Regions from separate parts of the Clostridium sp. LXY-7 genome, predicted to be linked through region 1. Evidence: a T-box and tRNA genes for the amino acid it is inferred to sense, from the RefSeq annotation. Region 1 holds a T-box; the other holds one or more tRNA genes.
The links. A T-box is a leader RNA that pairs with one kind of tRNA and senses whether it is charged. The one in region 1 lies ahead of ACI48Q_RS02275 (glutamine--tRNA ligase/YqeY domain fusion protein), so its partner is inferred to be a tRNA-Gln.
Positions count from the first base shown of each region.

Region 2: it has a tRNA-Gln gene. The T-box ahead of ACI48Q_RS02275 (glutamine--tRNA ligase/YqeY domain fusion protein) is inferred to sense a tRNA for this amino acid. The anticodon was not compared.

Region 1 is NZ_JBLLJL010000001.1:473,484-490,101, reverse strand. It holds gene ACI48Q_RS02365 (VOC family protein) at 1-10, opposite strand, end outside; gene ACI48Q_RS02360 (GNAT family N-acetyltransferase) at 142-654, opposite strand; gene ACI48Q_RS02355 (HD domain-containing protein) at 749-1,375, opposite strand; gene ACI48Q_RS02350 (class I SAM-dependent methyltransferase) at 1,409-2,212, opposite strand; gene ACI48Q_RS02345 (hypothetical protein) at 2,235-2,468, opposite strand; gene ACI48Q_RS02340 (GNAT family N-acetyltransferase) at 2,703-3,728, opposite strand; gene ACI48Q_RS02335 (hypothetical protein) at 3,958-4,407, opposite strand; partial or broken gene ACI48Q_RS02330 (flotillin-like FloA family protein) at 4,635-4,912, opposite strand; gene ACI48Q_RS02325 (hypothetical protein) at 5,168-5,539, shown strand; gene ACI48Q_RS02320 (4-fold beta flower protein) at 5,580-5,963, shown strand; gene ACI48Q_RS02315 (hypothetical protein) at 5,964-6,335, shown strand; gene ACI48Q_RS02310 (YccF domain-containing protein) at 6,366-6,728, opposite strand; gene thiE (thiamine phosphate synthase) at 6,858-7,490, opposite strand; gene thiT (energy-coupled thiamine transporter ThiT) at 7,480-8,097, opposite strand; gene tenA (thiaminase II) at 8,125-8,796, opposite strand; gene thiM (hydroxyethylthiazole kinase) at 8,793-9,578, opposite strand; gene thiD (bifunctional hydroxymethylpyrimidine kinase/phosphomethylpyrimidine kinase) at 9,864-10,658, opposite strand; TPP riboswitch at 10,851-10,952, opposite strand; gene ACI48Q_RS02280 (PilZ domain-containing protein) at 11,061-11,675, opposite strand; T-box leader at 12,128-12,413, shown strand; partial or broken gene ACI48Q_RS02275 (glutamine--tRNA ligase/YqeY domain fusion protein) at 12,565-14,250, shown strand; gene ACI48Q_RS02270 (hypothetical protein) at 16,062-16,277, shown strand; gene pdxR (MocR-like pyridoxine biosynthesis transcription factor PdxR) at 16,549-16,618, shown strand, end outside.
Region 2 is NZ_JBLLJL010000004.1:585,166-601,783, reverse strand. It holds gene lpdA (dihydrolipoyl dehydrogenase) at 1-583, opposite strand, end outside; gene ACI48Q_RS16095 (carboxymuconolactone decarboxylase family protein) at 731-1,084, opposite strand; gene ACI48Q_RS16090 (MarR family winged helix-turn-helix transcriptional regulator) at 1,191-1,616, opposite strand; gene ACI48Q_RS16085 (MATE family efflux transporter) at 1,801-3,189, shown strand; gene ACI48Q_RS16080 (hypothetical protein) at 3,239-3,577, opposite strand; gene ACI48Q_RS16075 (YtxH domain-containing protein) at 3,568-3,969, opposite strand; gene ACI48Q_RS16070 (hypothetical protein) at 4,230-5,243, opposite strand; gene ACI48Q_RS16065 (hypothetical protein) at 5,262-5,615, opposite strand; gene ACI48Q_RS16060 (NAD-dependent protein deacylase) at 5,939-6,670, shown strand; gene ACI48Q_RS16055 (APC family permease) at 6,927-8,765, opposite strand; gene ACI48Q_RS16050 (MATE family efflux transporter) at 9,197-10,579, shown strand; gene ACI48Q_RS16045 (hypothetical protein) at 10,735-11,214, opposite strand; tRNA gene ACI48Q_RS16040 (tRNA-Gln) at 11,277-11,351, opposite strand; gene ACI48Q_RS16035 (M42 family metallopeptidase) at 11,564-12,601, opposite strand; gene ACI48Q_RS16030 (Fur family transcriptional regulator) at 12,992-13,429, shown strand; gene ACI48Q_RS16025 (helix-turn-helix domain-containing protein) at 13,720-14,478, shown strand; gene eutJ (ethanolamine utilization protein EutJ) at 15,134-15,955, opposite strand; gene ACI48Q_RS16015 (ArsR/SmtB family transcription factor) at 16,149-16,445, shown strand.

The DNA of each region.
Region 1 (16,618 bases):
CTCTCTTCATATCTTTAACGCAAATATATAATGAATTTCATTTTATATTCATACTATCCCTTATCTTTAATGAGAAAATAATTTTATCTCTAATCCCTCACTAAAATTTATCCCTTTCTAAATTTAAATAAAATTTTATATTCATATACCTTTACTAATTTTATACCAATAGCATTCTATATCTTCTTTATATCTCTTCATACCTATCTTCTCTAACACCTTCTGTGATGATGTATTCTCCTTTAAAGTATCAGCAACTACACTTTTTACCCTATTATTTTGAAAACACCATTGAATCATAGATTCAAGTGCTTCTGTCATATATCCATTACATCTATATATCCTTTTAATAGCATATCCTATTATTACTTCACCATTTTCATTCGGTTCACCCTTTAACATAATATTGCCGATTATATGATTATTTTCTCTTAAAATTATCATCCAAACAGTATACCACATGTACTTATCAGGATTATTCTTGACGTCATTAAGTCTTATGTTGTAAACCTTCTTTTCTCTTTCACTAAGAACAATTTTTGTATCTACTGCCCCTATAGCATGTTCAAATTCTTTATAATCCTTTATACACATGTTTAAATTCTTTGAATCTAAAGGAACTATTCCTAATCTTAATGTCTTAAGCTTGAACATATAATAAGCCTCCTCAAAGTATTTAAACTTAATGTCCTAAATGCTTTTCTACCCAAGCACACGCTAATTTAGTTACTATATTAAATCGATGATATTACATTTCAAAGGTATTCTCTATAACTCCTGGCAATACACTATATATTGATTTTCCCATCTTCTTTTCAAAATACTCCTTAGTTTCAAAAACGGCCTTCCATTTTGGTATTATAAATTCATGTATTCCATGTCTAAGTGCTACATCCACCATTCTTTTTTCCATTAAACAATATCCTTCTGGTAAGGCTAGTGCATCACATAGCTGTATTAATCTATCATAATCATCATATTCTATATTTGATATATAATCTTTAACAAAACTATATTCTTCCTCACTACATTTATCCCATCTTCCAAAGGAACATCTTATATCATTTATGTTAAAAGAATGAGTCAAACAAATCCTTGCTAATAATGGATGTCCCTTCTCCATAGCAAAGTTATATCCTAAAAGGGTATGCTTCATATAAGTAACACCATATCTAACTCCAATATCATGTAACATTCCCAGCACTAAGGCAATCTCCGGATCTAGCCCTTCACACTGCTCAGCAATAAGCTCTGCTGCTCTCCCTACATTTATACAATGCTCAATCCAAGGGCCAGGATTAAGTTTGCTACCTTCCTCTAATAATAATCTAGCTTCCTCTAAAGTTGGCACATCTTTGCCTATCTTATATTCCATGAAATCTCCTCCATTTCTAAGTAAATAATGATTTTATTTCTTCACACTAAATATACCTGCACTTGTAGTTATGTTTATCTTACCTTTTTTATTGAGCTCTTTTTCTAGATATTTTCTGAATTCATTTAGTTTATCTCCAACTAGCACTTCCTTAGCATTGTATGGAGTTGAAAGCACATAGCTTATAATAGGTTCTATATTTGGTACTGAAATATTTCCTTTTAGTTCATCTATAGTTATAAAATTAAAATATTTCTCTAATAGAGGTTTTCCATTCTCTAACCCGAATCTCTTCACATGTTTTTCAGGTGAGTAATCTATGATTTCATCAAAATTTCTCACTAATTCCCCTAGCTCCTTCATAGCATCAATCCCATTGGTTGTGGCATAAAAAGTACCTTTTGGCTTTAGCACCCTCTTTATCTCTAAAAGTGCTTTATCTAAATCTGGAACATGATATAACATGTGTCTTGCTATTATCACATCAAAACTATTATCTGGATAATCTATATTCTGAATATCAATAACTTTAAAATTAAAGTCATGCCTAACCTCCTTAAGCATATCCTTAGCACTTTTAAGCATACCCTCTGATATATCTGTAAGAGTTATTGTGCAGTTATTATTTATTTTTTCACTATTCTTCTTCCAAAGCATCCCATTACCACAACCTAATTCAAGAATGTTGTCCCCTTCCTTAAAATCCATCTTATTAAAACTCCACTGGTGCCAATCTACTTTATTTTCATTAAAGCTGTGAAGCGCCATTCTTGAATTTAAATTATTATCATCTTTATATTGATTTAGTATTATCTCTTTATTATTTATCGTACTCATAAATATCTCCTCATCATTCCCTCTAATAATTTACATATACCAAATGTGCTCTATCTTTTGGATTATATTCCCTTATATATTTATCCTCTGCTGGAAAATATCGTGTTCTATATTTGTTTTCTATCTCTTCTTTTACCCCTATATATGTGTCTCTCTCTACTACTCTTTTTAATCTTTCTTCTCTTGGTACATCTAAAAATATAATATAATCTAAAAAAGGTGCAATCTCCTTCTTCTGTAAAAATACACCCTCCAATAAAACAACTGTGTCTTTATTTACTATTAGTTCTTCTAAATTGTATTCATCTCTTTCTTTATCATATATCTCTATTAATTTATTAATCTTTTGTTTGTATTATTTCTCTCGATATATTCAATGATTTCCTTCAAAGTAAGATCCTCCATTAAAATACTAACTTTCATAGCTATATTTACGTGTTTCTATTCCCACTTTTATCGAACTTCTCTCTTAATTCTATTTCTATCATCTCTAATTTGATATATTCTTTTTAAAGCAGTAATCTAAATGATCATCTACAATTCCTACTGCTTGAAGATAAGCATATATGGTTGTGGAGCCTAGAAATTTAAATCCTCTTTTTTTGAAATCCTTAGCTATTTTATCTGACAGCTCTGTGGTAGCAGGAACCTCGGAAATATTACTATAGCCATTGACTACAGGCTTATTATCTACAAAGCTCCATATGTATTTATCATAGCTTCCAAACTCCTTTTGTATTTGAAGAAATACCTTAGCATTATTTATAGATGCTTCAATTTTCTTTCTATTCCTTACAATCCCTGAATTTAAAATCATCTCTTCAACTTTTTCTTCATCATATTGAGCTATTTTTTCAGGATCAAAATTGTCATAAATGAGCCTATAATTTTCTCTTTTTCTAAGTATAGTTATCCAACTTAAACCTGATTGTGCTGATTCTAATACTAAGAATTCAAAATGCACTCTATCATCATATACGGGTACTCCCCACTCCTCATCATGATATTTTATATATTGTTCATCATCTCTACACCAATCACATCTATTCACTTTAAAATCACCTCTCAAATATTTTTCAAACATTGTTATACATAGATCTTTAGAAATACTAATATCCTTGACCTTTTGGAATTCTAACTTTAAATATAATCTTACAGCCGGGTTATTTTTCTTTCCAGTACTCACCATAATTTTTCTTACGTCATTATTTAGTTCTTCAACAAATTTAATTAATTCTTGCGCAATACCTCTTCTAAAAAAATGTGGATTTATAGCCATTCTACAAATATCTAAAGTATCACCTTCTATTTTATAAGCAATAAGCCCTGCTAAAGTTTCTTCCATGTAATAACCATAGAAGGTTTCCTCATATTTACTTAATGTCTCAATAGTATCTTTTAAGGGCGGAATTTCATCATATCCAATGATGTCTGCTTCAACCCTATAGGAGATCAATTGTAACTGTACTATTTGATTTAATGTATCCTTATTTCTTAAATCTAATTTTTTTATCATCTTTACCTCTCTTTTTAAACACTTACAATTTATAATTTCATATAATAAACAAACCCTGCAAGTCTATTTATTTTCACGTTATTATTTTACCATATATTGCAACTATTGTATAAATTATTAAGGTTGCTTTTTTCTGTTAACTACCCAAATAAATCCTATCTAAAATACGTTCCTTTTATGTATATTTGATTCAATGCTACAAAACTTTAATTTTTTATACAAATAGATTCTATTGCTTCTTCAGTGTCTTATGAACTACCTTTTTCCTCATTTCCTCTAATTCCTTTTCTATATTCTTCATTATTATCACATATATAATATAGGTTAAAACCGCTATAATTAATAACTTAATCATGGATGAGAAATTATCTCTTAAATGCTGAATAAGCATATTTCTATAATCCACATCCACATTGCTTCCAAATCCTATAACTTTTAATGCTTCTATATCCATGCTGTTATATAGTATAATGAGTAGCATATTCCCACTAGTAAATACAGATATTATACCCGATGTGAATAAGAAAAAATTTTTCCATCCACTATCGCTAGTAGTATGAATTATAAAGGTATTTTTAAATAACTTTACCACTAGTGTTATTAATATGAACACCCCTATTATTAAAAATATACCGTTATAAACTTTAAGAGATATAATATTTTCAAATATATTATCCATAAGATCACCGCCTTAAATATTAATTTATTAAAAATACCCTCTTTATATCCTCATAATTTTCTTGAGTAATCAACGCCTCCTTTTCTATATCCTTGAACTTAACTATATAGATCCATCCTCCCTTTGCATTGAAATTATTTCCTTTGTATCTACAAAACTTATGCTTTTTTCCCCCTTTTACTAATAGCTTATCTAAATCTTTCTCATATATTTAATACTGTTTGAGCTATACTATTCTTTGCTACAGCTGATACATTATTAGTTTCAATAACCTTAGGATTTACACTCATTTTTACTGCATCTAATACATTTCATCCTACTAATAGTGAGATGCTAATTGATTTACATTTAAATTTATCCCTGCCTTTGTAGATTTTATTAATGGTAATACTATTCTACTAGGTGTAACTCTTCTTAATCTCATTCCAATTAAATTTAATATCTTTTTAAGACTTATATTAGTAAATCTATTTTTTACGTTAATAACTGCTAAAAATTTCTTCATTATCTTACTTCCAAATAGTAATATAAGTGAAATTTTCATTACTCTCATTGATAGTAATTATATGCAAATTAAAATAATCCTTTTTTTACAAAATTTCCTTTTAAATAATTCATTACAACTAACAATTTAAAGTAAAACTTTTACAGCTATTATGTTTTGAAATCTATACGCATATAAATATTACCTTCTTCTAAAAAGCATATTTCTCCCTTGAAAATCATAGTATATACAAACACTAAATTGAGTTGATTACACATGAATTTAGTAATTATTGAAAGGCGTAAAGCTCTTCGATTTGCTATATTACTTCAGTTATATAATGATTTTTTTTGTTATGGTTATGAAGTATGCATAAAAATTGATTATATAGTTCCTGACGATTGTAGAATAGAGATAATAGCAGCATTATATTTTTTATTTTATCTGAGATGGATCTTTTTTAATATTGAGAAAGATAACACTGTTTCCGCCTATATTTTAGGTCGAGGCATTGAAGAGGTAGAAGCTAATATTGTGGATGTAGAAAAATTTCTTCTTTCAAATACCTTTGGACAATTATTAATACCTATTAGAAAGGAAGACCAGTCTAATGAAAATGAGAAACATTCTGCTAAAACTGAAAAATAATCTATTAAAACCCAAACCTAATTCAAAGGAGATAAAGAAAATGGAACTATTAGTTGAACCACTATTTGATAAAAATGCTAAATTTGTTGGATGGCTTGTAGATCGTGAAAATGTTTTTGATGCTTCATTAAAATGGGTCGCATATATCTTTAATAATTATATTTGGTCAGTTAAGACTGAAATTTGGATAGGATTACTTAGAGGTACTAATCTCTTAGACAGAAAGGGTGACATAGTTGCATGGAGTACAGCCGAACCTGCCATAGGTGGATTAACTCACATAGACCCTCCCCTCCCAGTACCTCGACCTATTTCTCCAGTAGCTCCATTAATAAATGAAATCCCTTTAAACCCTGGATATCCACCAACACCAATTGGTAATTGGTCTAAACTTTCCTTTGATCAGTGGTTAAATCAGCGATAGATGGCATTTATTCTTCCCTTTGAAAATGAGTTAATTCGTATTCAAATACTCTTTGAACTATATAAACATTTATTTGTTATATGTGATTATGAAAGCATACAAAGACAAGAGTATAAAATTTCTTGTGACATGAAATGTGAGATAATAGCAAATCTCTATTATCTTAATGACAGAGGTTCTATTAATGTAAGAACTACAGATAGAAAAGATGTGTTTATTATATTTATTAGAGCTAGAGGAATAGATGAAATTGAAGATAGAATAAGAAGGACTACCTTCAATGCTCACGCCTTTAGCATTGGCTGCCTACTGATACCTAATTTTGAAAAAATATGTGAAGATTATAATAACAATAATAAAGATTCTAAGTAGGTATAAAAAAAGAAGCTAAGTGCTTCTTTTTTATCGAACTTCTTTTCCAAAGGGCATAAGTGCTAACTTTGCCAGTTTTATATTCTGCACAGCAAAAGGAATTCCTATAATTGTTACACATAATACTGCGGCACTAATTAGATTTGCTAGAGCTAGCTCTAATCCTCCAAAAATTAACCATAAGATATTGAGTACAATATTCATTCCCCCATCATCTCTTGTAACAATCTCTTTACCAAAAGGAGCAAGCTGAAGTCCTGCCATTTTAAAACACTGTAATCCTATTGGTGTTCCTATTATAGTTATACACCAAAGTATACCTACCAAACACCATCCAAGTGCATTAAAAAATCCTCCAAATATAAACCAAATAATATTTCCTAAACAACTCATTAAAACTAATCTCCTAATACTATTTATCCTTAGAATATGATTATATCACATTAAATGTGATTTTAGTTTATATATAAACTGTAATTAAATTTCTACATTATATTAAGTAGGATTTGCCGATATAATATTTTAATTCATCCTCAATACTCCTATTTTTTCAATCCATTTCTTACTTTCTTTATATATATTCTCAGACCCTAAGATTGCCGATACTATGGCATATCCATCTATGTTGCACTCCTTGAAGATATCTATATTTCCAAGAGTTAGTCCTCCAATTAATACTGTAGGTAGCTGAGCCTTGCTTTGAATTTCTTTTAATGTATCTAAGGTTACATACTCTGCATCTAATTTTGTACTAGTAGTAAACATAGCTCCCACACCAAGATAATCTGCTCCCGCCTTTTTTGCTTCTAGAGCTTCTTCTAAATTTCTTGCAGAAACTCCAAGTAACATATTATCTCCAATTAGTTTTCTAACCTGTGCTGCTGGAATATCATCTTGTCCAACATGAACTCCATCTGCTTCACACAATAGAGCTATATCCACTCTATCATTTATAATAAAGGCTGCATTATATCTTCTAGTAATCTCTCTTAACTTTAAGGCTTTTTCTAAGAATTCCTTTCCTAAGCACTCTTTTTCTCTAAGCTGTACCATAGTAACTCCACCCTTTAATGCCGCCTCTATAGCTTCATAAAAATCTCTATCTTTTAATATATCTGAATCTGTTACTAAGTAAAGCTTTAATTTATCTATCATAATTACTCACCTCTCCATTACTATATGCAAAATTACACAATCTTTTCATTGGTAAAAATCCTATTAAAATGGTAGTCATTATTCCTTCAACTCCACCGCTTGTAAAATTATATATAGTTGAGTATAGCCATAGGTTCATTCCCTCTGGTGCATAGGCTCCAAAGAAAATCACTCCTGAAATTACACTAGCAAAAACGCTTAATGCTGTGGCTAATAATGCTCCTAATATAATATTTACTTTCTTTTCCCTTCCAAAGACACCTGCTAATCCTAAAGCCATATTCGATAATACATAATCTAGAATGAATTGAATTGGATGAACTACAAAGGGATCATAAAGCATTTTCAGTAGTCCAAATATTACTCCCCCTGTAACACCAACTCTTCTTCCATATAGTAGTGATAGCATCATAGTAGGTAACATAGAAAATAGGCTAATTCCTCCTCCTTGAGGGTATTTTATAATTTGAATCATACCTAAAACTAAAGATATAGCTGAAAACATAGCTATGGTAACCACTGTTTTGATAGTAAAGTTCTGTTTTTTTAAATCTATTATGTATATCAAAAGTATTCCTATTGCTACTATTGATGTTATACCTAACATAAAACTCACTCTTATACCCTTCTATACCTATTCATTTATAGAATTCTCTTCATAAGCCATATCCCAAAATTTCATTTCATAAATACTAGAATTTATAAATATATCTCTTAGTTTTTTCTTTTCCTCTTCATCTAAATCTTTACACAAATTATTTGTATATTCTATCCACTGATCACAAAATATCTTAAATCCTTCTTCTCCATAACTCTTTATCCATTCCTTATAAAAGTTATTTTCTAAAGCTCCTTCAGTAGTATCTAGCAGGTGTTGTCCTATATAATAATAACTCCAAGTACAAGGGAGTATAGTTGATACTAATGCCCTTAAATCTCCAGTTAATGCTATTCCCTTCATATAGCTTGTATAGCTTATGTTTGTTAAGTTCATTTCATATCCTTCAGCCTCTTTAGGAGTGATTCCGAAGCCTTCTAAATATTTTATGTGCACCTCAGTTTCATCTTCCATGGTTCCTTTTGTAGAATTGTAGAAGAATTTCATATCCTCCATAGTAGACGACTTTACCACTCCAATACAAAATAACTTTGCATATTCCTTAAGATATAAATAGTCCTGTATAAGATAGGCTTTAAACTTCTCCTTTGGAAGAGTTCCAGCTGCTATTTCTTTTATAAAGGGATGCTCTAAATATGCCAGCCATATTTCTTTTACTTCTTCAAACAAGTAATCTGTAAACTTCATTGTCTAACCACCTTCCCATAATTCTCTAATTTCTCTTCATCTAAAGTGTATACGGTATTGAATAGTGACTCCTTAAAACTAGCTATAGGTAAATTGTTATAATCCGCTATCTCTCCACTTAAAGACATAGTAAGTACACCCATTGTTGCTGCCTCTAATTTATTATCTGTACATCCTAAATAACTGCCTATAAGACTTGCTGTCATACATCCTGTTCCGGTTATTCCTTTAAGTTTTGCATTGCCATTATTAATTTTTATTATCTCTTGACCATCAGTAATAGCATCTACTTTTCCTGTAGCAACAATTATACAGCCCAATTTCTTAGATATTTTTTTAATTATCTCATCAATGTCCTCACCATCATCAAAAGAATCTACCCCTTGTCCATTAACATCAAAGCCTCCTATATGCTTAATTTCTGCTACATTTCCTTTAACCACATCAAACTTCACTTCATTCAATAATCTATTGGTAAACTCAGTTCTAGTTTTAGTAGCAAATACACCAACTGGATCTAAAATAACAGGTTTATTATATTTATTAGCAGCTTTTCCAGCCTTAAGGAATAACTCTAAATGTGAGGAGTTCATAGTTCCAATGTTTATAACTACAGCACTTGCAATGCTTACAATCTCTTCTACCTCTTCATGAGAATAGCTCATTAGCGGACTTGCTCCTACTGCTAAGGTCATATTAGCACAGTCATTTATAGTAACCTCATTTGTATAATGAAGCACTAATGGATTTGCCTCTTTCACTTTGCTGATTAATTTATACATAATATATCCTCCTTTTAATAAAGTGTGAAGCATTTTATTAAGTGAATTGCGACCTATGATCGCAGAGAAGTGTTCGCCTTGCTCACAGCGAATTACTCACATTGTTGGCAGAGAGTTACTCACTAACTTCGGAAAGAAGTTTTTGCTTAGGCAAAAGCTTTCTCTCTGACGCAGTCAACCATCTGCGCTAAAGGCGCACTTCACTGCAACCATAGGTTGCAATTCACTGGCAAAGCCAATTCTCTGTACCTTGGGCGCAATTCACTAAATAAATTACTTCGTAATTTATTTAAATTCATAAAAATGATTTACTGGTCCTACTCCTCCGCCTATATCAAAGCTTTGTCTTATAGCTTCTGTTATGTATCTTTTACTTAATTCCACAGCTTTTTCAATAGGGTATCCTAAAGCTAGATAAGAGGTTATAGCTGAGGATATGGTACATCCTGTGCCATGGGTATTTTTCCTATCTAACCTTTTTTCTTTGAAAATCTTAAATAAATCTTTTCCTAAAAGTATATCCACTGCATCCCCATCTAGATGTCCACCCTTCATAAGTACATACTTTGGTCCAAGTTCTAGGATTTTTTCTCCTACTTTCTTCATATCCTCAACAGTTTTGATGGACATTCCTGTTATCTCTTCCGCCTCCATAGTGTTAGGTGTTACTATATATGCTAGAGGAATAAGATATTTAATTAAATTCTCTTTAGCTTCTGATTTTAAAAGAGAATATCCACTTTTAGATATCATCACTGGATCTACAATTAAGTACTTTGGTCTATATTTCTTTAGACCCTCCACTATAGCTAATATTATATCTGGGCTTGATACCATTCCTATTTTTACTCCCTTAGGAGTTATATCCTCAAATACCACCTCCATCTGTTTTTTTATCATCTCCTCACTTATATCTTCAACTAAAAATACACCATGAGTATTCTGTGCTGTAATTGCAGTTATTACACTCATTCCATAGGTTCCTATAGCACTAAAGGTCTTTAAATCAGCCTGAATTCCTGCTCCTCCTGAAGAATCTGAACCTGCAATAGTCAATGTAGGCATTTTATAATTTCTCATGTTATCCCTCCATATTTTGTCACTACCCCAGGGGGCATTCCATATAATGGAACGACCCCTGGGGCTGTTCCTTTTTTTGTAAAAAAATAAAGCTATATCCCAGCTTGGAATATAGCTTTTAAACTCTTCTAGATTAATGTTATAATACATAAATATATAATTACATATAATGTCTACCTTAAATTTTATAACATAATATAACTTAAGCTTTCCTACGCTGGTATTATCCAGATCAGGTAAAAGGGTTTATACAATAAAGTATCTCTCAGCCTTTCGGCACCCCTAGCATTTATTCTATTTTACACAACTATTATATCTTACTATTCTGAAAACATCCACAGTTATTATTTATTTCACATAATGTTTTTAAAGATTGCGGATAACCTCTGAATGATTCGAACTTTAATTTATAAAATTCTTTTTTTGTAATAACTTTGCTTGTCCAGCAACTACAGTTGTTCTTATATGTTCTTTTTCGCTTTCACTTAAATCATTAAATTCACATCCATAATAATATCCATCTTTTCCTTTATATTTTCTTGCAATACTTGCAAGGGCTTTTATAATCTTATTTTTGATATTCATATCAATAATCACAGAAACACTTTCTGGGATATCTAAATCACATCTAATTAATATACCACTAGCGCTTATATTTTTAACATTAACTAAAATTGGTTTTTCTAAGGTTATAATTTCTTCATTTTCTTTTTTTAATGCGTTAATCTGAAAGTTAGCATTAACATCCAATCTTACTTCTGACCTTCTTTGAAAATTCTTTATGTAATTTATATTACTCAATATTATTTCCTTACCTAATATCTCTCTAATTTCTCCATCATAAACGAATAATCCATTTAGCTTATCAAAAATATTAATTCTAACTTTCTCTCCTTTCTGAAGTTTAGTTTTATTTCTATATGTAATTGATAAATTATTTCTAGTAAATTCTTTTACCACTCCCTCAGTTAATATATTATCCTCAGATTTAATTATTATAAAATTATTTTCATGCAAAATTATTCTCTCCCTTTATAAACTTTAAAGTTTCTTCATTTAATCAGCGAATTATTATAGTTAACCTTTATATCCACTTGATTTAATATATATATCGTTCAATTTTATTATATATTTATAAAATATTTCAAACTTTTGATTATTTAAACCATATATGTATTAAATTACTTCATCATCATTTGTAATATCTTTATTTAAGATCAGATCTATTTCAAATAGTTGTTGTAATTTCACTTTTTATTTAAATAAGAACTTTTATCAAATTATCCTTTGAAAATAGTTTGTAATCAGTGCTATATAGTTCATTATCAATTCTATATTAACACAGAGCCTTATAAATAATACACTATTACATATGGCTCCAGCTTCTATCAAATATAAATTTTACGAATATTCCAATATTGACATCACATTTTTTATGTTATAAAATATACTAAATTAATAAAACAATTTTTATAGCGATGATGAGGAGAGTAAATATTATTTTTCTTTTACAGAGAGCCTAAGTAGCTGAAAATAGGCAAAGAAGATTTTATTGAAACAAGCCTCTGAGCTTCATACCAAATCTTTTGTTTACAAAAGGGGAGGCTATGACAGGAGCTCCTGTTACAGAGCTAAGGTATACGCAGTACTACTATATGAATTTTAAAATTAAGCTGCCGTACCTGATAAGGTTAATATGGTAACATATTAATAAACTGGGGTGGCACCACGAATGTAATAATTCTCGTCCCCAAGGCAATTAAGTCTTGGAGGTGAGAGTTTTTTTATGTAATTTTTTATCTTTCCTATTGTAAAATACTTAAACTAAATTATCAATATTATAAAATTTAGGATATTAGATTTTATATTGATAAGTGCTTGCACTTAATAAAAGGAGGATTTATAGATGTGTCACTTAGATAATAATGTTACTGATGATATAATTATCTCAAATTTTATTCATAAAGTTATAGATGAGGATATAATAAATAAGGTGTACTCAAGAAGCATATGCACTCGTTTTCCACCTGAACCTAATGGATATCTTCACATTGGAAGTGCCTATGCCATTAATATAAGTTATGGTATTTCTACTAAGTACGGTGGTAAATTTAATCTTCGTTTTGATGATACTAATCCACTTAAAGAAGATATTGAATATGTGAAGTCTATTATTGAGGATATGAGATGGATGGGGTTTGACCCTGAAGACAGAATTTATTATGGTTCTGACTACTCAGATAAAATTTATGAGTATGCCATTCAATTAATTAAAAAAGGAAAAGCATATGTATGTGATTTAAGTCCTGATGAAATCAGAGGATATAGAGGTACTTTAACTGAACCTGGTAAAAATAGTCCCTATAGAGATAGAACTATAGAAGAAAATTTAGATTTATTTATTAGAATGAAAAACGGTGAATTTCCGGCAGCCTCCAAAGTGCTAAGAGCAAAGATTGATATGGCTTCTCCTAATATAAACTTTAGAGATCCTGTTATCTACAGAATACAATTTGCTCATCATTATAGGACTGGAGATAAGTGGTGCATATACCCTATGTATGACTTCGCTCACCCTCTCCAAGATGCCATAGAAGGAGTAACTCATTCTCTTTGTTCTTCAGAATTTAAAGACCACAGACCTCTTTACGAATGGTTCTTAAATGAAGTTGATATAAGTGAGCCTCCAAAACAAAGAGAATTTGGACGATTAAATTTAACAGGGGTTGTTACTTCAAAACGTTATTTAAAACAATTAGTTTTGGGAAATTATGTAGATGGATGAGATGATCCTAGACTTCCTACCTTAAAAGGGCTTCGTCGTAGAGGTATTACTCCTAAAAGCATAAAACACTTTTTATCTGAAATTGGAGTTCCTAAGAATGATAGTACAGTAGATATATCAATGCTTGAGAATAGCTTACGCCAAGATTTAAAAACTAAAGTAAATTGTGTTATGGGAGTTTTGAATCCTCTAAAAGTGACTATTACCAATTATAATGATGAAGTTGAATTTTTAGAAATTGAAAATAATAGCGAAAATGAATCCTTAGGAAAAAGATTAGTCTCTTTTACTAAAACCCTTTATATTGAAAAAGAGGATTTCATGGAAGAACCAATTAAAGGATTTCATAGGCTATCACCTGGTAAAGAAGTTCGTTTGAAAGGTGCTTATTTTATCAAATGTGATGAGATTATAAAAGATGAAACTACCGGAGAAATCCTAGAACTTCTTTGCACCTATGACCCTGAAACTAAAAGTGGCTCTGGCTTTACTGGAAGAAAAGTTAAAGGAACTATTCATTGGGTATCTGCCTCTTATGGAATTCCTGCTGAAGTTCATATTTATAATCCTTTAGTGTTAGATGAAGAATTATTAAAAGATTCCTCTAAAGGCTGGGGTGAAAAAATAAACCCCAATTCACTAATAAAGCTTTCTAATTGTATAGTAGAACCTTGTCTAAAAGATGCACCTATAGAAAGTAAATATCAATTTATTAGGCATGGCTATTTCTGTGTAGATAAAAAATATACTACTGATGAAAAGCTTGTATTTAATAGAACTGTGGCTTTAAAGTCAAGTTTTAAATAGAAGATAAAGTTAAATATATTATTAAACCTAAATTATTCATAAAAACATGATATATATGACTTAATAAAATATATCCTATAGAGTAGACAATCTAAAAATATCTACTCTATAGGATATTTTATGTACAATTAATTAAATTCTATTAGGTCTTAAAAATCTACTTCTTTCAGATTTCACCTCTAGTTGGATACCCTTGTCTTAAGCTTTACACTTACCACTTCTATATGCTTTATGGACCTCACTTTTGCTTTAAGATTACATCCATTTTGAGCGTACTTATACAAAAAGTGGATTTCTCAAATCTACTTTTTATAAGTATGTATCAAAATTTATTTTGATACATTTCTTTAAATATTTTACTTGAGGCCTTGCCAATCTGAAGGCATTCCTGAATATATTCTTGAAGGCACATAATATGACATTGTTCCAGGTATATATGGGTATCCTGGATCAGAATCCATTGTACAATCAGATACGTAGCAATAAATATTATGATCAAGAACTATCACTTGTTCACTACAACCACATGTGAACAAAGTGCCATTACCTTGATAGTTTCGAGCGCTAACTTTAACAAACGAACCATTAGAATTAGGACGGTGATATTGTCCATACAAATCACAATTTCTCTCCACAGCTTTTGTATTTAGTGGAAATTGCATGATAGATATAAAAGTTAGCAATAGTGATAGACATAAAATACTAAGAGATTTTTTCATAAAAAAGACCCCTTTCTATAAAATATTTTGTTTATATCTTGATATTAAATGAATTTATATAATTTATCAACATTAATTACATAATTTTACTTAGGTATTTATATAAAGTTCTATAAAAATAATTCTAATTATAGCATTATTCTAAACTTGTATATTCTTTATTCCCTTCTCAGGTTACAATTTTATAATATAAAAAACAATCATTGAGACAAGAATATACATCTAACTCCTTTATATAAGTATGTTTATTTTTGGTATATTTTCATTTAACATGAAGTTCTAATCTATAAACTATGGCTAGTATAATATCGCTCTCTAAAATACACTTACAAATATAGTTAGTAAAATATCCAGAATCTAATACTACGTGTTTAGCATAAAATTCAAGTTTTCCCAGTTGTCTTTCTAGTCTACTTATGCAAGAATCAACATCATTTATATTTCTAGATTTTATAATTATATTTGTTATTATATTATGGTTACTATCTACATTTCTATGATCAAAGTAAAAAATTTAGGTTTATTATCTCTAATCATATACCTACTTTCAGTATATATAATACTAGTCTTTATAGATTTTTTCTTAACTAGAATCCGTTTTTTAATAGCTGTTTCCTGTGATTTAAGCAATCTTTTTCAACATACTTGCCAAATCTGAAATATGAACTTTTATTGATTACTCTATCTGCTTATCTTCAACCTTTCTCTCATTATCTTTAGCTTTTAAATGTGTAGAGTCAGAATAAAATTTTATAAAATCTAGTTCACCATTATCATTTTTCAATACATACTCATATACTACATATATAAAACATTTAAAAATAACTGATCAGTATATAAATTTACTTTTTTATATGACTACCATTGAATTTTATAGCATTTAAGTTGTAATTTTAATTAATACTTATGACAATAAATCACGTTATTGTATGCTTATTCCTTCACTATAGAGAGGTGTCCTATGGATTATTGTAAAACCTTACCCAAGTTCAAGCACTTGTAATAGCTAATCAAAACGAATACCTAGAAGGAAATAATGAAATATGAAACACCCTTTATCAATTTAACCAACACTGTGCTGAGGTGAATAATATGAATGATTGTATGAATGATTGTATAAACCTAACTCCTCAACAAATTTCTATTCTTGCGAGTATAATTGCTGTAGCATTATCAAAAGACAAAACTGTGCTTCAGTTAAATATATTAGGTAATATTATAGTTGCAGTAGGTAGCTTACTTTTAACTATTGCAGCACAACAAGATTGCTTGGAATCATTATTTGATAATGAAACTACTGGGAAATAAAGTTTATTGAACATATTAAAATAGTTCTAAATAATTAAAAAGAGTTTCCAAAAATATTTTAGGAAACTCTTTTTTAATCTTCATAAATCTTAACTTAATTTCAATACATAAGTTGTAATTAAATCTCTACATCATGTAAGTATTATTCCAATGCATATATCTTTACAAAAAAAAATTATTAATATACAATAATTGTAACGATACAATTAAACATTATCTTAATTTTGCTAACTATATTATTGCCTATAAATTTGTGAAAGGATTTGTTTTTATGAATAATATATCGATACAATTAAATAGAGAAATTTCTACTCCACTATATTTACAAATTGTAGATTCTT
Region 2 (16,618 bases), on a different contig from region 1:
TACCTCCAACTAATGTATCCTTGATTTTATCTTTTCTCTTTATTACCTTTGACATATCAACCTGTGCTTCTTTAACTACTATCCCAAAGTCCTCGGCCTCCACTATATTATGATAAACCTCAGAAGATTTTACTAAGGCCTTAGTTGGAATACATCCTACATTGAGACATGTTCCTCCTAGAGATTCTTTTTCTACAATAATAGTTTTAAGTCCCTTTTTAGCTGCATATATAGCTGATACATATCCACCTGGTCCAGCCCCTATAACTAGCAAGTCTGATTCTAAATTCTCTTTTTTTCCCTTTATAAGACTTCCAAAATAATCTAACTTAGGCTTGCTTTCTCCGCCTTTCTCCTCAGTAACCCTAAATAAGCACTGCCCTATCTCTATTTCTTGCCCTTCTTCAACTAGTACCTCTTCTATAGTACATTTATTCTTTGACTTCAAAGGAGTATTACCCTTCTTAGTTTCTAACTGTAATAATTGTTGATTTATATTAACCTTATCTCCCTTAGAAACATTTATTTTTCCTATTTTGGCACTCTTATTATTACCAGATAAACTTTCTAATTTAATATCCATACCTTATCCTCCTTAATATAGCTTTTATTTGTTCTATATTTTCATTGCTCTGGGTAAGTTATAATTCTATTTTTTCCACAATATAATTCAAACCCTGTACTCTTGCACAGGGTCCTTGTATGTTTCACTATTAATCTATATTATCAATTATTTAAAATCTTTTTCGAATTCATCTATAGAATCCTTAATTAAAGTTACTGTGTAGGCCATTGTAGGACCTCCACCAAAGGCAACAGATACCATAGCTGCTTCAAGTATTTGCTCTCTTGTAGCTCCTGATTCTAAAGCTTTATATACGTGGAATACTATACAATACTCACAACGATTATATGCAGCAATTCCTACACTTATTAATTCCTTAGTTTTTGTGTCGATAGCACCTTCTGCATAGTTAGTTCCTAGTAAATTCATAAAAGCATTTACGCTATCTCCATTAGTTTCTGCTAAAGTTGCTAATCCCCCGGTAAAATCATTTAACATTTGTCTTACATCTTTTTTCATATTAACCCCTCCTACCATAACTTGTTACAACAACAGTTGTTATAACAATACTTGCAATAGCAAGTATTTATGTTTTAAAATTACCACCAATTTGTGGTATTGTCAACTATTTTGTTAAATTTTTAATCATCTTGTCTAAAACATACTTAAAGGTATCTAATTCCTCTTGAGATATTTCATTGGTAGCATCATCCTGAAACTGTTGTCCTAAAGGCATTAGTTCTTCTCTTAATTCTTTACCTTTATCAGTTAAAGAAATTTTAGTTATCCTTCTATCTTGAGAATCTCTAACTCTGAGTGTTAGCTCTTCCTTCTCCATTCTATCAAGAAGTCTAACTATAGAAGATTCATTTACATTCATTTTTTGAGAAAGCTCTTTTTGAGAGATTCCTTCTACTTCACCAATATAGAAAAGTGCTATCCATTTTACTCTAGTTATTCCAGTATCTTTAAGTCGTCTATTAAATTCATCTGTTATCTTTTTAGATGCGCTATTAGTTATAAATCCTATACAATCATTCAAATTAAACATATATCTACCCTTCAATTACTATATTTTTTTAATTATATCAAACTTTATTACAAGATGATGTTAATAAACTATGAATATATTTGGCCTTATTACCTATACTTATAGTGTTTATGTTAATTTTGTTGATAAATTGTTAATATTTCTTTTTAGTTTTTTGTAATAGAATATAGGTTGGAGGGATAGAATGGAACATACAAGAGAAAATAAAATGGGAACTGAACCCATTGCAAAACTAATTATATCTATGTCGTTGCCTACTATGTTTTCAATGCTAATTCAGTCATGCTATAACATTGTGGACAGCATATTTGTTGCTCAAATAGGAGAATCTGCCCTTACTGCAGTTTCCTTAGCCTTTCCAATACAAACCTTACTTATAGCAGTTGGTGTTGGTACAGGTGTCGGAATTAACTCTCTTATTTCAAGAAGACTTGGTCAGAAAAAATTTGATGAAGCTAATTCTGTAGCTGATCATGGACTATTACTCGGACTGGCAAGTTGGATTATATTTGCCATATTCGGGTTATTTTTTACTAAAATGTTTTTCACTAGCTTTACTAGTGATCCAGAGGTAATAGCTATGGGTACCTCTTATACTTCCATAGTAACAATATTTTCCTTTGGTATGCTTATTCAGATTTGTGCAGAGAAAATTTTACAAGCCACTGGTAATATGACCTATCCTATGATATCTCAATTAATAGGTGCAATTGCTAACTTAATTTTAGACCCTATACTTATATTTGGTCTACTAGGCTTTCCTGCTCTTGGAGTTGCTGGTGCTGCTATAGCTACGGTAATTGGTCAAATTTTAGGAATGATTTTCTGTTTATTTATATTATTCACGAAAAATCACGAAGTAAAGATAAATTTAAAAAACTTTAAATTTAAAGGCTATGTAATTAAAGATATTTATGCCGTAGGCTTTCCATCTATTATTATGCAGTCTATAAGCTCAGTTTTAGTAATGGGTCTTAATAGTATATTAATAGGATTTTCTAGTGCTGCAGTATCTGTCTTAGGTATTTACTATAAACTTCAATCCTTTATATTTATGCCTGTATTTGGGTTAAATCAAGGAACTATGCCAGTACTAGGATATAACTATGGAGCAAGAAATAAAAAGAGAATAACCAGTTCTATTAAAGTAGCAACTATTATATCTGTTTCTATTATGGCCTTTGGAACTCTAATCTTTAACATATTCCCTAGACAGCTACTGATGGCATTTAATAGCTCTGAGGAAATGCTTCGTGTTGGAATTCCAGCTCTTAGAATAATAAGTCTTTGCTTCATATCAGCAGGAGTAAATATAATAATTTCAACTGCTTTCCAAGCTACTGGACATGGAGTTAAAAGCTTATTTATATCTATTCTAAGACAGCTAGTAATAATTCTTCCTGTAGCATGGATAATGGCTAGAACTTTTGGAGTAATTGCTGTTTGGTTTGCTTTCCCAATTGCTGAAATTGTTGCCTTCTTTACAAGCTTAATTATATTTAGATATGTTTATAATAAGGAAATTAAGCCAATGAAGGATAAACCTGAAATTCCTGAAAAAGCTGCAATTTAAAGATTTAATAAAAGCCATTATCTTCTTTAAAAGATAATGGCTTTTATAATTATTTTTTAAAGAATATACTTACTATAATATTTAATATATCCTTAATAGTTTCTATGTTGCCTGTAATATTTTCCTTTGCCACTACAACTTCAGCAGTAGTCTCTGTTATTACTTCGCTAATATCATTTACATTATCACAAATGCTTGTACATTTTTCAGATATTTTAGGCAGATCATTACATAGTATATTTATATTTTTTTTATTTTCTGATATTACTTCATTTAAATTAATTACAAACTTAGAAATATTCCTTAAAACAATTATCAAATAAACTAATGTCACAGCTCCAATTATTCCTATAATTCCCCAAAATAACTCTGAGAGTCCTATATACATGGCTCCTCTGCTTTATTATCTTCCACTGTTTCAACTGTTTCAGAAATCTCGTCAGCAGCCTCCTCACATTGTTTTACATTTTTCTTCTCAGATAAATAATTCTTTATTTTCTCTTTAGCTTCTTTAACATTATCCTTTCCTCCAACAACTTTATTATTGAAGTTTTCTTTTAATTCCACTCCCTTAATCTTTACTTTTTCACTTACATCACAAGTTTTATTCTTTAAATCTTCTCTGCTTTCTTTTCCTGACTTAGGTGCTAAAAATATTCCTGCTGTTGCCCCTAACACAGCTCCAGCTGTAGTTGCAGCAGTTATAGTTTTTGCTACTTTTATAGTTTTTCTTCTTTGCTCTTCTTTTCTTTTCTTTTCAATAATTTTGTAAATTCCCATAATTAATCTTTCCTCTCTTACAATATATATTTATGAATCTTTATTCATTATGAATGCTAATTATCTAGTAAAAGTTTGTTTATTTGACAAATTATTATAATATCAGCATTAAGTAGATTATACTAACATTGTATTTTTGTTACAATATGAAATTGCATAAAATTTTATTGTTAAAAAATATTTAACAATGTTCATAATAATATTTTCTATATATTAAAAGCCATTCTCAACAACATGAGAATGGCTTCCTATATCTTTAATTAAAGAATCTTACTTCTTAACTCTAATAAATCACTATATATTCCATAGGCAGTTTGTTGTATTTCTGGATTCTTTTCCACTATACATACTTCTCCCATTAAGTCAGTGGTTATACATAGTATTGAAGAAGTTGCATCTATAGTACTTAGAATATCTGTAGTTTTAACTAATTCTGGATATACTCTTCCATAGGCTAATCCATCCTTTATATATCCTTCACATAATAATTTATATTTCATACCATTCTTTTTAGCTTCCTCTATCTGCTCTTTAGTAATAGTTTCTATACCAACTCTTTCTACAGTCATAGGATTCATCTTTCCCTCTAAAAGTACATTAGCTAAAGCTGCAGTTTTAGCAGCTGCATCCCAGCCCTCAATATCTGCTGAAGGGTCAGCCTCTGCAAAACCTCTTCTTTGTGCTTCCACTATAGCGGCTTCAAAGTCATTTCCACCTTCCATTTCTTCAAGAATAAAGTTTGTGGTGGAATTTAGAATTCCCTTAAAGGAAAGTACCTTACATCCTGGAAGTGTATACTTCACCAAGTTAAAGATAGGAGTTCCATCCATAACTGTAGTTTCATATAAAAATACTCTATTTTTCTCTATAGCTAATTTATTTAGTCTATGAAAATCCCAAGCTATAGGACCTTTGTTTGCGGTTATAACATGCATATTATTATTAAATGCTGTCTCTACATGACATATAGCTGGTTGCCCATCTTTTATAGAAAGGCTGCTTAATTCTATCATCACATCAGCCTTTGAATTTTTTATTATATCTAAAGAATTCATATCTACCTTACTTGGATTCTCTTTAGAAAATTCTCCTAATTCTTCTACTTCTTTTAATGCTCTATATACATCAATTCCATCTTTACAAAGAAGTGCTCCCTTAGATCTGGTAGATATACCTGTAACTATCACTGGCAGCTCTTTCTCCATAATTAATCTACAAAATTCCTTTGCTGAATTTCCAAAACCTATAATACATAACTTTAACTTTTTATCCATAGTTAAACCCCCATAATGTTATTTTTGATTTCTTAATTTAAGAATCTTTAGTATTATAAAATCAAATATCTCCCCTAGAATTATAACATAAAATAGCTCTCTTTGCTTTATGAAAATCCATATGAATATTCCTATACCTAGAAGAACCGTAAACATTATAATTCCAAATAATTTCCCATTGAATTCTCCTTGTTCAATAAGCTTATCTATTTTTCTTAGCATCTTATCTATATAAATAGCATTAAAAATTCTTTCAAATCCAAAAGTTATCCAAAATAATATTTTAAAATTCTTAAATAAATTAATGTATAGAAGCAAAATTACTACTGTTATCCAAAACGGAATGTATATTTTGACTGAATTTTTCTCCATAATATCCCTCCTACAGTATTTTAATCTATCAATTTAATACTCTATTCTATGTTTTCCAGTAATGTCATCTCTAGAGGATAGTTTATTATTCTATTATATAAAAGTCAATTATTGAAATATTAATAATTGACTTTTATATAGCACTTACACCTATTTTAAAATAATTATAATTCATTTACGAATGCAACTTCCCTTAAAATTATAATTCACTAACTGATTTAATTTAGTTTAATAATTTTTAATTTTATTAAACTATTTTTAGTTTTATTAAATCATTTTTGGTTTTAAAATCTTATGTTATAATAATGTTGAGGTGATTTTCTATGAGTGTTGATGCTTTAAAGCATATAATAGATAGTTCAAATAGCATAGTATTCTTCGGTGGAGCTGGGGTATCTACAGAATCTGCCATCCCCGATTTCAGATCTGATAATGGCCTATATAAAATAAAAAATTCTTCATACTCTCCAGAAGATATTCTTACTCATAGCTTTTTTATGAACCACAGTGAGGATTTTTATAAATTTTATAAAGAAAAGATGGTTTATACTGAAGCTGTCCCTAATGCTGCTCACTATGCTCTTGCTAGACTTGAAGAGTTAGGAAAGCTTAAGACTGTAATAACCCAAAATATAGATGGACTTCATCAAATGGCTGGTAGTAAAAACGTTCTTGAACTTCATGGGTCTATTCATAAAAACTACTGCATGGAATGTGGTAAGACCTTTACCTTAGACTATATTATGACTTCAAAAGATATTGCTCCTCGCTGTAGTGATTGCGATGGGCTAGTTAGACCTGATGTAGTTCTATATGAAGAAGCTCTAGATGAGGATGTAATCTATAATGCTGTAAATGCTATTAGAAGCGCTGATGTGCTTATAGTTGGCGGGACTTCTTTAGTGGTATATCCCGCTGCAGGACTTATTAGATATTTTAAAGGCAAAGATTTAGTATTAATAAATAAAGCTTCAACCTCTTACGACTCTCTGGCTAGTATAGTTATAAATGATAGCATTGGAAAAGTATTATCAGAAGTCCTTCAAAAGAGTTAGTTAAAATATACTAACTTTACTATAATAAATATGCTTTAGACAAATTTAAAGAGATAGTTATATTTAATAACCATCTCTTTTATTTATACTATAATAAATGTTAAAATTAAACTGCAATATTATTATTTTAAAAATGGTTGATAAATGAAACTTGATTTACATGTCATCCTCATATAAATCTTGATTTTATATACTAAAATAGGTAATATACTGTACTATTCTGCAGTTATAATCAACATTTATTTTAAAATACTTCTTATTCTTTAATTAAATATGGCAATGTTACCACTGCAATATTTCTTCTTTTTAGAAGCATAGTTCTAATAAATAGTGAAGTTTGATTGTGAAGAAGCTGGTGCCACCAAGAATGAATAGTAAATTGCGGCATTACTATGGTCAGCATTTCTCCTCTCTTCATACTTAATTGTCTATTATCTATATATTTTAATAAAGTTTCATTTACATTCCTAAAAGGAGCATCCTCCACAATGAATGGTATATCAATGTGAAGCTCACTATATTTTTCTTTTAATCTCTTTGATTCATCTTCATTAGTAGATACATGATATATTTCCACCGTGTCTCCAATTACTAGTCCATAATTTAGACATTTTACAAAGGATTTATTAAAGGTATCTACGGGAACTATTACATGGTTTGTTACCTTTTCTTTAGTACATATATTCTTATCATATACATCAATTTTTAAATCATTAGCTACACTCACATAATGTTTTTTAATTTTTACCATAAATAAAACTAATATAGGTATACATATACACACTACCCATGCACCATGAATAAATTTTGTAGCTCCTATTATAATGCAGGTTGCGGCTGTAACTAGGGTGCCAACTCCATTAATAAAGGCTTTGTGCTTCCATCCTATATTTCGAAGCCTCCACCATTTCATAAACATACCGGACTGCGAAAGTGTAAAAGATAAAAATACTCCCACAGCATATAATGGCATTAATAAATGTGTGCTCCCCTTAAATATATATACTAATATAGAAGATGCTATAAATAATAAAACTATACCATTTGAAAAGCTTAATCTCTTTCCTCTTTTAGCAAACTGCCTTGGAATATATCCATCTCTTGCTAATATGGAAAATAATAATGGTAAATCAGCAAAGGCTGTATTTGCAGCCATTATGAGTATAAGCGCTGTAGTTGACTGTATCATCCAAAACATAAAACTGTTTTGACCAAATACTTGAATAGCTATCTGAGCTACAACAGTAATTTTATGATTAGGCACTGCTGTATACATAGTTGCAAGATATGAAAGACCACCAAATATAATCAACACTAATAATGCTAATAATGTCAATACTCTTTTTGCTCTTTTTTGAGCTGGTGCCTTAAAATTAGGTATACCATCGCTTACTGCTTCAACTCCAGTTAATGCAGTACATCCGGATGCAAATGCTTTTAAAAATAAAAGTATTGTTATATCTTGCAGTGGCTCTCCCACAGCTACTGAAGCAGGTGGCATTTGCCCTAAAATCAAAACTTTTATAAATCCAGTTACAATCATTGTAATAATAGAAAAAATAAATAAATAAGTCGGTATTCCAAAAATTACAGATGACTCTCTTATCCCTCTTAAATTTCCTAAGGTTATAAGAAATATTATAAATATAGTTATTACTGTTTTATATGGCAATAGCATAGGAAATGCTGAGGTTATAGCTGCCGTTCCTGCAGAGGTACTTACTGCCACCGTAAGAATATAATCAATGGTCAATGAAGATGCTGCTACTAATCCAGGAATTTTTCCTAGATTCTCACTGGCAACAATATAAGACCCTCCTCCATTAGGATAGTTATCAATAGTTTGTCTATATGAAAATACCAATATGAATAATAATATTACAATAGCAATAGCTGCATAGAACATATTTTTATAGGAGGCTATACCCAATATTGGAATAAGCACCCAAAGAATTTCCTCTACAGCATAGGCTACTGATGATATGGCATCACTTGATAAAATCGGTAACCCCCAAAGAACATTGAACTTTTCTTTACTTAACTCTTCTGTTCTCAATGTTTTTCCAAGCAACAAGGATTGTATTTCCTTTATCATATAAATTCCTCCAAGGTTTAAAATTATTATGTGTATATCTTAGTATTCTATATTCTGAATGTAGATAACTCAATTTGTAATTAAACTTAAATCCTATGATATATTTGCATTTAAGTTTAATTTACTTAAATTATCCTTCATAATGTTACTGAATTGCATTATTATCGAGAATATATATTATAGTATTTACTTTATTTTATTTTTAAAACAAATCTTTTAGACCGTTAATGTTATTATGAAATGCAACTCTACTAAATCATTAAATCATAATACAGAAATTTCTATATATTCTTAGTATACTATTTAAAAAATTCCTTAAATTTGATACTTTGTATCACTTGGAGTATAATTATGTTGTGTTCTATTGTATATTAAGTAATATACTTCTATATATTGAACATTTTGTTTTATGAAAGTTGGTGTATTTTAGTATGAAATTTAATTTTCTACATCAAAAAACAGAAGAGAGACGTGAGTTAATATTAAATGGTTCTCTGCCTAAAACCATTCTAATGCTGTCAGTTCCTACCTTAATGATGGGATTAATTCAATCAATTATGCCTGTTATTGATGGACTTTTTATTAATAATATTGTAGGAACAGTAGCAGCCAGTTCTATTACATATTCAACACCTGTTATAAACATGATGAGTGCATTAGCTCAAGGTCTTAGCGTCGCCGGAATGGCTATGCTTGGTCAGATGAATGGTAAAGGAAAAATCGAAGATGCTAAACGTGCTTCTACACAAATCATGGTTCTTTCTTTTATTTTAGGTTGTATTATGGCACCGATCCTCGCTATGATATCTTTTCCTATATCTAAAAATGTTGATCCTCAAATTTCTCATGATGTATTTCTTTATATATCACTATATGCATTAGTTATCCCCTTTTCTTTTGTAGAATCCATTTATAATTCAATTAAAAATGCCAGTGGTAAGCCTGAGGCTACCTTTATAAGAATGGTCTTAATGTTAATTTTAAAAGTTATATTTAATATTATATTTATAGCTATTCTTCACTTAGGAATTGTAGGATCTGTCCTTGCATCTTTAGTTTCAAATATTTTGATATGTATCTGGATGTTCTATGAATTATTTGTAAAGGTCAGTGATGATAGATTAACAATAAAGGGATTTAAATTTGATTTTAGAATTTTAAAGAAATTAATACGCATAGCAATACCATCTATGTTGTCTAGCATAATGCTTAATTTAGGTTTCTTCCTTATTAACAATGAAGTAGCAAAGTATGGGGCTATTGTATTAAATGGCCAAGGTATTGCAAATAATATAACTTCTGTTTGCTTTAATTTGCCTTCCTCATTTGGTGCTGCCATAGCAACTATGGTAAGTATGAATGTAGGAGCTGGACAAGGTGCTAGAGCTAAACGATCTTGTTTCGTAGGATGTGTTATAAGTGCTATAACTGCTGCTATTCTAATAGCTATAGTTGTACCTCTATCTTCACAACTTACTATTTTATTCACTCGTCAACAGAATGTTCTTGATATCGCTAACAAATCTCTTCATATTTATACTTATTCAGTTATTGGCTTTGGTATATGTATGGTGGAACAAAATGCATTTATAGGATTGGGCCGTACAGGAATCCCACTAATTATAAGTATTCTGAGAATATGGCTTTTAAGATATCTATTTATCTTAGCAACAGAAAAATATTTAGGTTTTTATTCCGTATTCTGGGGTAATCTATTCTCAAATTATATGGCAGCATTAATAACTACCATCTTAATAAGCAGAGTGAAATGGGTCTCTGCCATATCTGATAATAAAGTTACAAAAACAGTGTAAATGTCTATTTTTATTCATTTGAATTATTATACTATTGATAAGAATATTGCCAATAAAATTTAATAGAAATATATCTTGCTTCCATATATCTATAAAATAAAGAGGAAGTCAGTGACTTCCTCTTATAATTGATGATGTTAAATTCTATTATAAAATCATACAGCACTGCTATATGAATCATGCTTTACCTTTTCTAAACTCTCTTCTAAGTATTTACATAGCTCTCTAAATTCACTTATCCAATGAATTTTCGCTAATTCCCTTAGATCAAGTACTATGTTAGTATGCCTTTGCTTAATATACTCCATGTTATAAATCTCTGTTTCTACAAACCCCTCGTCATGCTTAAATATACAAGGGACATACTCATCCCAATTCTCTTGAAAATATTTTGTTTTTGCATAACATAGTCTATTTATATGAAATATAATTCCTATAACTGAAGTCTTTAATGCCATCTTGTGGCTAAAATATTCCTGGGTAGGATACTTCTCTTGACGCCTTTCCCAATATAGCCTGTTATTAGGATACAAATCATACTTATCAATTAATTTGCACTTTTCATCTCCTAGCTGATTCCTCATAACTATTTCTCTTTCCTCTTCACTTAACAATAACAGAGCCTCATAATCCATAAGAATACCCTCCCTAAAGTTAAATATTAATGATAGTAAAAAATAATTATTATACAAAAACATGGCTAGGGTAGTAGGATTCGAACCTACGATACTCAGAGTCAGAGTCTGATGCCTTACCACTTGGCTATACCCCATTATTTAAGTTTCTTGATGCGAAATCTTTTATTCTTTCCACAATTAGATTCTATTATTTAATGTCATAATTGTCTAATACTTATTATTTATAGAAATAATGATAGCTATTTGAATTTCAAATATATAAAATTAAATTTCACTCTTATAAAACATAATAACCCCTAGACTCATCCCATCTTATGGAATAAACCTAGAGGCCATTATATTTTTTCTATTCTGTTAAATAGAAATATAATAATTTAATTGTGCTTTCCATTGCATTATAGTGAGTTCTCTCCATACCATGTGATGCATGAACTCCTGGTCCTATAAGAGCTCCTCTTATATTGTTTCCACCATGTAATGCTGCACCTACATCTGAACCATAAAATGGATAAATATCTACTACATAATTAATTCCATTTTTCTTAGCAAGCTCTACTAACTTTGTAGTCATATTATAATCATATGGTCCTCCTGAATCCTTAGCACATATGGATACATCATATTCTGTACAGCTTAAATCTTCTCCTATACATCCCATATCTACAGCTAGCATCTCAGTTATATCCTGTGGTATATAGGAAGAACCATGACCAACCTCTTCATAAGTAGAAATAAATATTTTAGTGGTATACTTAGGAGTTGTTTTTGTTTTCTTAAATAGATCTAATAATCCCATTAAACAAGCGACACTTCCTTTATCATCAATAAATCTTGATTTTAAGAAGCCGCTCTCTGTAACAGTAGTCTTAGGATCTATAAATATAAAATCTCCAGCACATATTCCTAAATTTTCTACATCTTCTTTAGATTTCACTACTTCATCGATTCTTATTTCCATATTGTTAGCATCTCGTTTTTTAGAAACACAATCTTCATATACATGAGCTGCTGGGCTTGTACTTAAGAATGTACCAGCATAAATCCTTCCGTCTCTAGTTCTAATTTTACAATACTCTCCATCCAATGTAGGTACAATAGGTCCTCCAATTAGTGTGAACTTTAAAGTACCATTGCTAGTTATTGATCTAACCATAGCTCCAAGAGTATCTACGTGGGCAGATAACCCTATTACTTGTTCATTACTTTCTCCAGGTACAGTTATTATTCCACAACCCTTTATAGTTCTTTCAAAATCATAGCCAAACTTTTCTGCCCATGAAGCAATCATGTCCATTATTCCAAAACAAAAACCACTAGGACTGTCAAACTGTAATAATTCCTTCGCAGTATCTAATACATACTCTTTGTTAACCTTTAGTTCCATGCTACTCTTACCTCCAACTTATGATAAATTACTATACTCTGTTATTATAAATCCTTTACATACATTTTACTTATTTTTTCATTTCAAATACCTTATTCAGAACTATTATAATAATCAGTATATTCTCCATGTAAATTATACCATATTCAATGTATAGTTTCCAATTGCTGTTGATTAATTATTTATAAAATTCTATAAACAGTTCAATTCACAACCTGCTTGTAATTACTATATGAAATTATAAATTGAAACTATAAAATATTGGAAAACTCATGGTCTTCGTATATAATAATTATATAACATGAAACATTATAATTTGAATTTTATTTCCTATATATAAGAATATGAAACTTTAGGTTGATTTTAATATAAGTTGAAAGGATGTCTATTATGAATAAAAATATAGATTACAAGGTATTTTTTCATAACCTGGATATAAAATGCACTAAACAAAGACAGCTCATATTAGATGTGCTATTGGATTTGCCATTTCCTACTTCTGCTGAAGATATATTTTATAAGGTTCAGCTTATAGATAATACATTGAACTTATCTACAATATATAGAACTCTGGAACTCTTTGTTGCAAAAAATGTAGCTCTCAAATCTAATCTGTCAGAAGGTAAGAAAGCCCTATATGAAATAAACCATATGGAACATAAGCATTACCTAATATGCGTACAATGCAAGAAAATTATCTCAATAGAATATTGTCCACTCAATGCTTTTGAAAGAACTGTAGAAGTTGATACTGGATTCCATGTTTTAGGTCACAAACTTGAAATTTTTGGGTACTGCCCTGAATGTAAATCTAAGGTTATATTATAAAAACAAAGCTAAGCTCAAAGGAAGTATCTCTATTTAGTTTAGCTTTTCTTATGTCCTATTAGAAATAACACTATATTTCCCCCCATAATTGGGATATATATTTATTATTGTATCCTCCTCTCCAAATAAAGCTACCTTTTTATTTTTTAAACCCTTTATTTGTTTTAATTGATTGATTATAAAGTTTATGGTTTAATAATATATGATAATGATTATCAATTTCTTAATTCTATTTGTACTTTTAAATTAGATTTATATAAATTTTGGAGAGTGATTAATTAGTGACTTTAATGTTTGAAGAAAAATTGAATTCTATTCTTGAAACAATATATTACAGTAGTAAAATGCCAATATTATGCTTGAGCCGTAACGGCGAACTTCTAGGCTCTATGGGACTAGATGAAGATGTGATGAAAATATTTACAGATTATGATGTGAGTAAAAAAATTAGAAGCACCAATAACATTAATGCTTCTAATGATATTTTTACCCTTGAATTTGATAACAATATAAAATTTTCCTATATATTTCTATCTGACAGTAAATTCATAAATAACTATTTTGTTCTAGGTCCTTATAGAAGTAATAAGACTCTTCTATTAATAAAAGATAATCTTAACCTATCAACTATTACCTACAGACCTGAAAGCTGCATTAAATATATAGTAGAATTGATAAAACTTACCTTAGATGATCATAGTAATCCTGTTGATAATAATAACGCTCCTATGCACTCTATTGTAAAAAAGGCTATTAAATACATTCATAAAAACTATAATGGAGCCATATCAATAGATTATTTATCAAATAAGCTTAATATAAATAAATGTTACTTTTGCACTATTTTCAAGCAAGAAACCGGACTAACCTTCTCAAACTTTTTAAATATGTTTAGGATTGAGAAAAGTAAAGAACTTCTACTTCATAGCGATAAACCTATTCTAGATATAGCTCTAGATGTGGGATTTAATAATCAAAACTATTATACCATGGTATTTAAAAAGCTTGTTAATAAAACACCTCTAGAATTTAGGCGTAGTTGTAAATAGCTTATAGTTATTTACAACTACTTTCTCTTTTATTCGATGGCTACCATCCGTAACACACCTATCCTATTTAGATTACTTGTTTTAGACTTTGTAGCTTTTTTCTTATATTAAAAATCTCCATAATTGTCGAAAAGTTTTTTAAAAACTAGTTGCTACTTTTAGATTAAAAATCGTTTTTAACTATAGGGGGATTTTTATATTTTTTATTGAGTATAAATAATAGTAATTTATAGAAAATGCCGAAGCGGCCGTTGCTTATCTCGGTGGTAGTTCACTTACTATATAACACACTAAAAAGTAAGGTGAACCTTTTAATAATAATTGATAAATAATTAATACTAACTGTAACTTACTCAAATTTAAACAGCACTTATGAAGTAATAAGTGCTGTCATATCTATAAATATAATATTACTTTTCCCTACCTAACTATGTATTTCTTAGGGTATGTTAAAATTCATCATTTTAATATTAGCTAGAACGTACAATTATAATATAAACAATAATTAAATTAACGAAATTAAATTTAAAGATAAAAAAATTTAAACTTTTCATGAGGAATTGATTAGAGTGATTTGTACTTATTTTCTTGTGTAAAATAAAAAATGATGCTATGCCTCAGAATGATTTTAGAAATCATTTTTGAGACAACTTCTTTATATATCACAATTCATAGCTATTCCAATAGGAGTTACAAACATCGGATTTGACGGTTTATGAGTTTCTATTCCTGTTTCTTTTTCTATTACCTGCTCCAATCCTGTGTAACAGCAAGTTCCTCCTACTAAATATATATCATTGACTTCATAACCTTTTATGTGATACTTAATTATAGATGCTACCTTCTGAATAGCCGGTCTAATAAGCAAAAAATTTTCTTCATGTCTTTTGAAATCTCTCTTTATAATTTCTGCCTCATCAAAGGATATTTTATGAGCTCCTGATAATATTAGTGAAAAATGAGTTCCTCCAGTAGGTTCATCTGCCACATATACAACCTTTCCATCTTGAAATATAGCTATTCCTGTTGATCCTCCACCAATATCTACAATAGCTCCATTCTTAATCTCTAATAGTGAATTAGCTGCTGTCGGCTCGTCTAACATATTTGTAACTTCAAATCCAGCACTCTCTACCACATTCTTTATGGCTTTTGCATCATTTGTGGCTGTTCCTGGGGGAAAAGCTGTAGCAGCATATACAAGTTCACATCCTAATTTATCTTCAATTTGTGCCTTTAGCTCCTTAACTATTCTTATAGCTCCTATATAATCTACTACTAAGCCATCTCTAACCACCGAAGCATATTTATATGCTCCACACAATGGATTATAATTTTCATCCAGCACAGTTATTACTATAAAAGCAGTTCCTAAATCCACTCCTGTAAGATACTTCGTTTTTTTGTTAACTATGGGGTTTTCAATACTCTCTTCAAAAGTTTTAACTATAGAATTACATTTCTCAAATGTAGACAAATTTTTTCCTCCTAACAAAAGCAATATATAGTTAATATAATTATTCTCTACTAGAGATTTTTTATCCTAAGATATATTAACATTTTATATTGAATTAATGAAAATAATACTGAATACTAAATTTTCAGAAATATATTGACAAATAATAAACAATATCGTATTATTTAAATATAATAATATGGAGGGATAAATAATGGACGCAGCACAAACTTTTTTAACCAATCCAAAGATTTTCGAAGAAAAAGCAAATATTTTAAAGGCCCTAGCTCATCCAGTAAGACTTTGCATTGTAAAAGGATTAATTCAAAGTGGTGGCAGTAATGTTACTAATATGCAGCAATGCTTGAATATGCCTCAATCTACTATATCCCAACATATATCAAAATTAAAATCTTGTGGAATTATAGATTGGGAGAGAAATGGGCTTGAAATAACTTACAGAGTTAGTGATGATATCATTGAAGATTTAATTAAAATTTTATTTAGATAAGATTTATAAATTATAATGCTTAATAAATAATTATTAAAATAATGTCAATATTGGTTATAACAATATTGTAGTTTCATCTTAAAAGGAGTCAATAATATTAAAGGCTTCTTTTTAAATAAATATTAAATCGTAAAATTTGAATATTATAATGTTTAAATTTAATTATATGAATT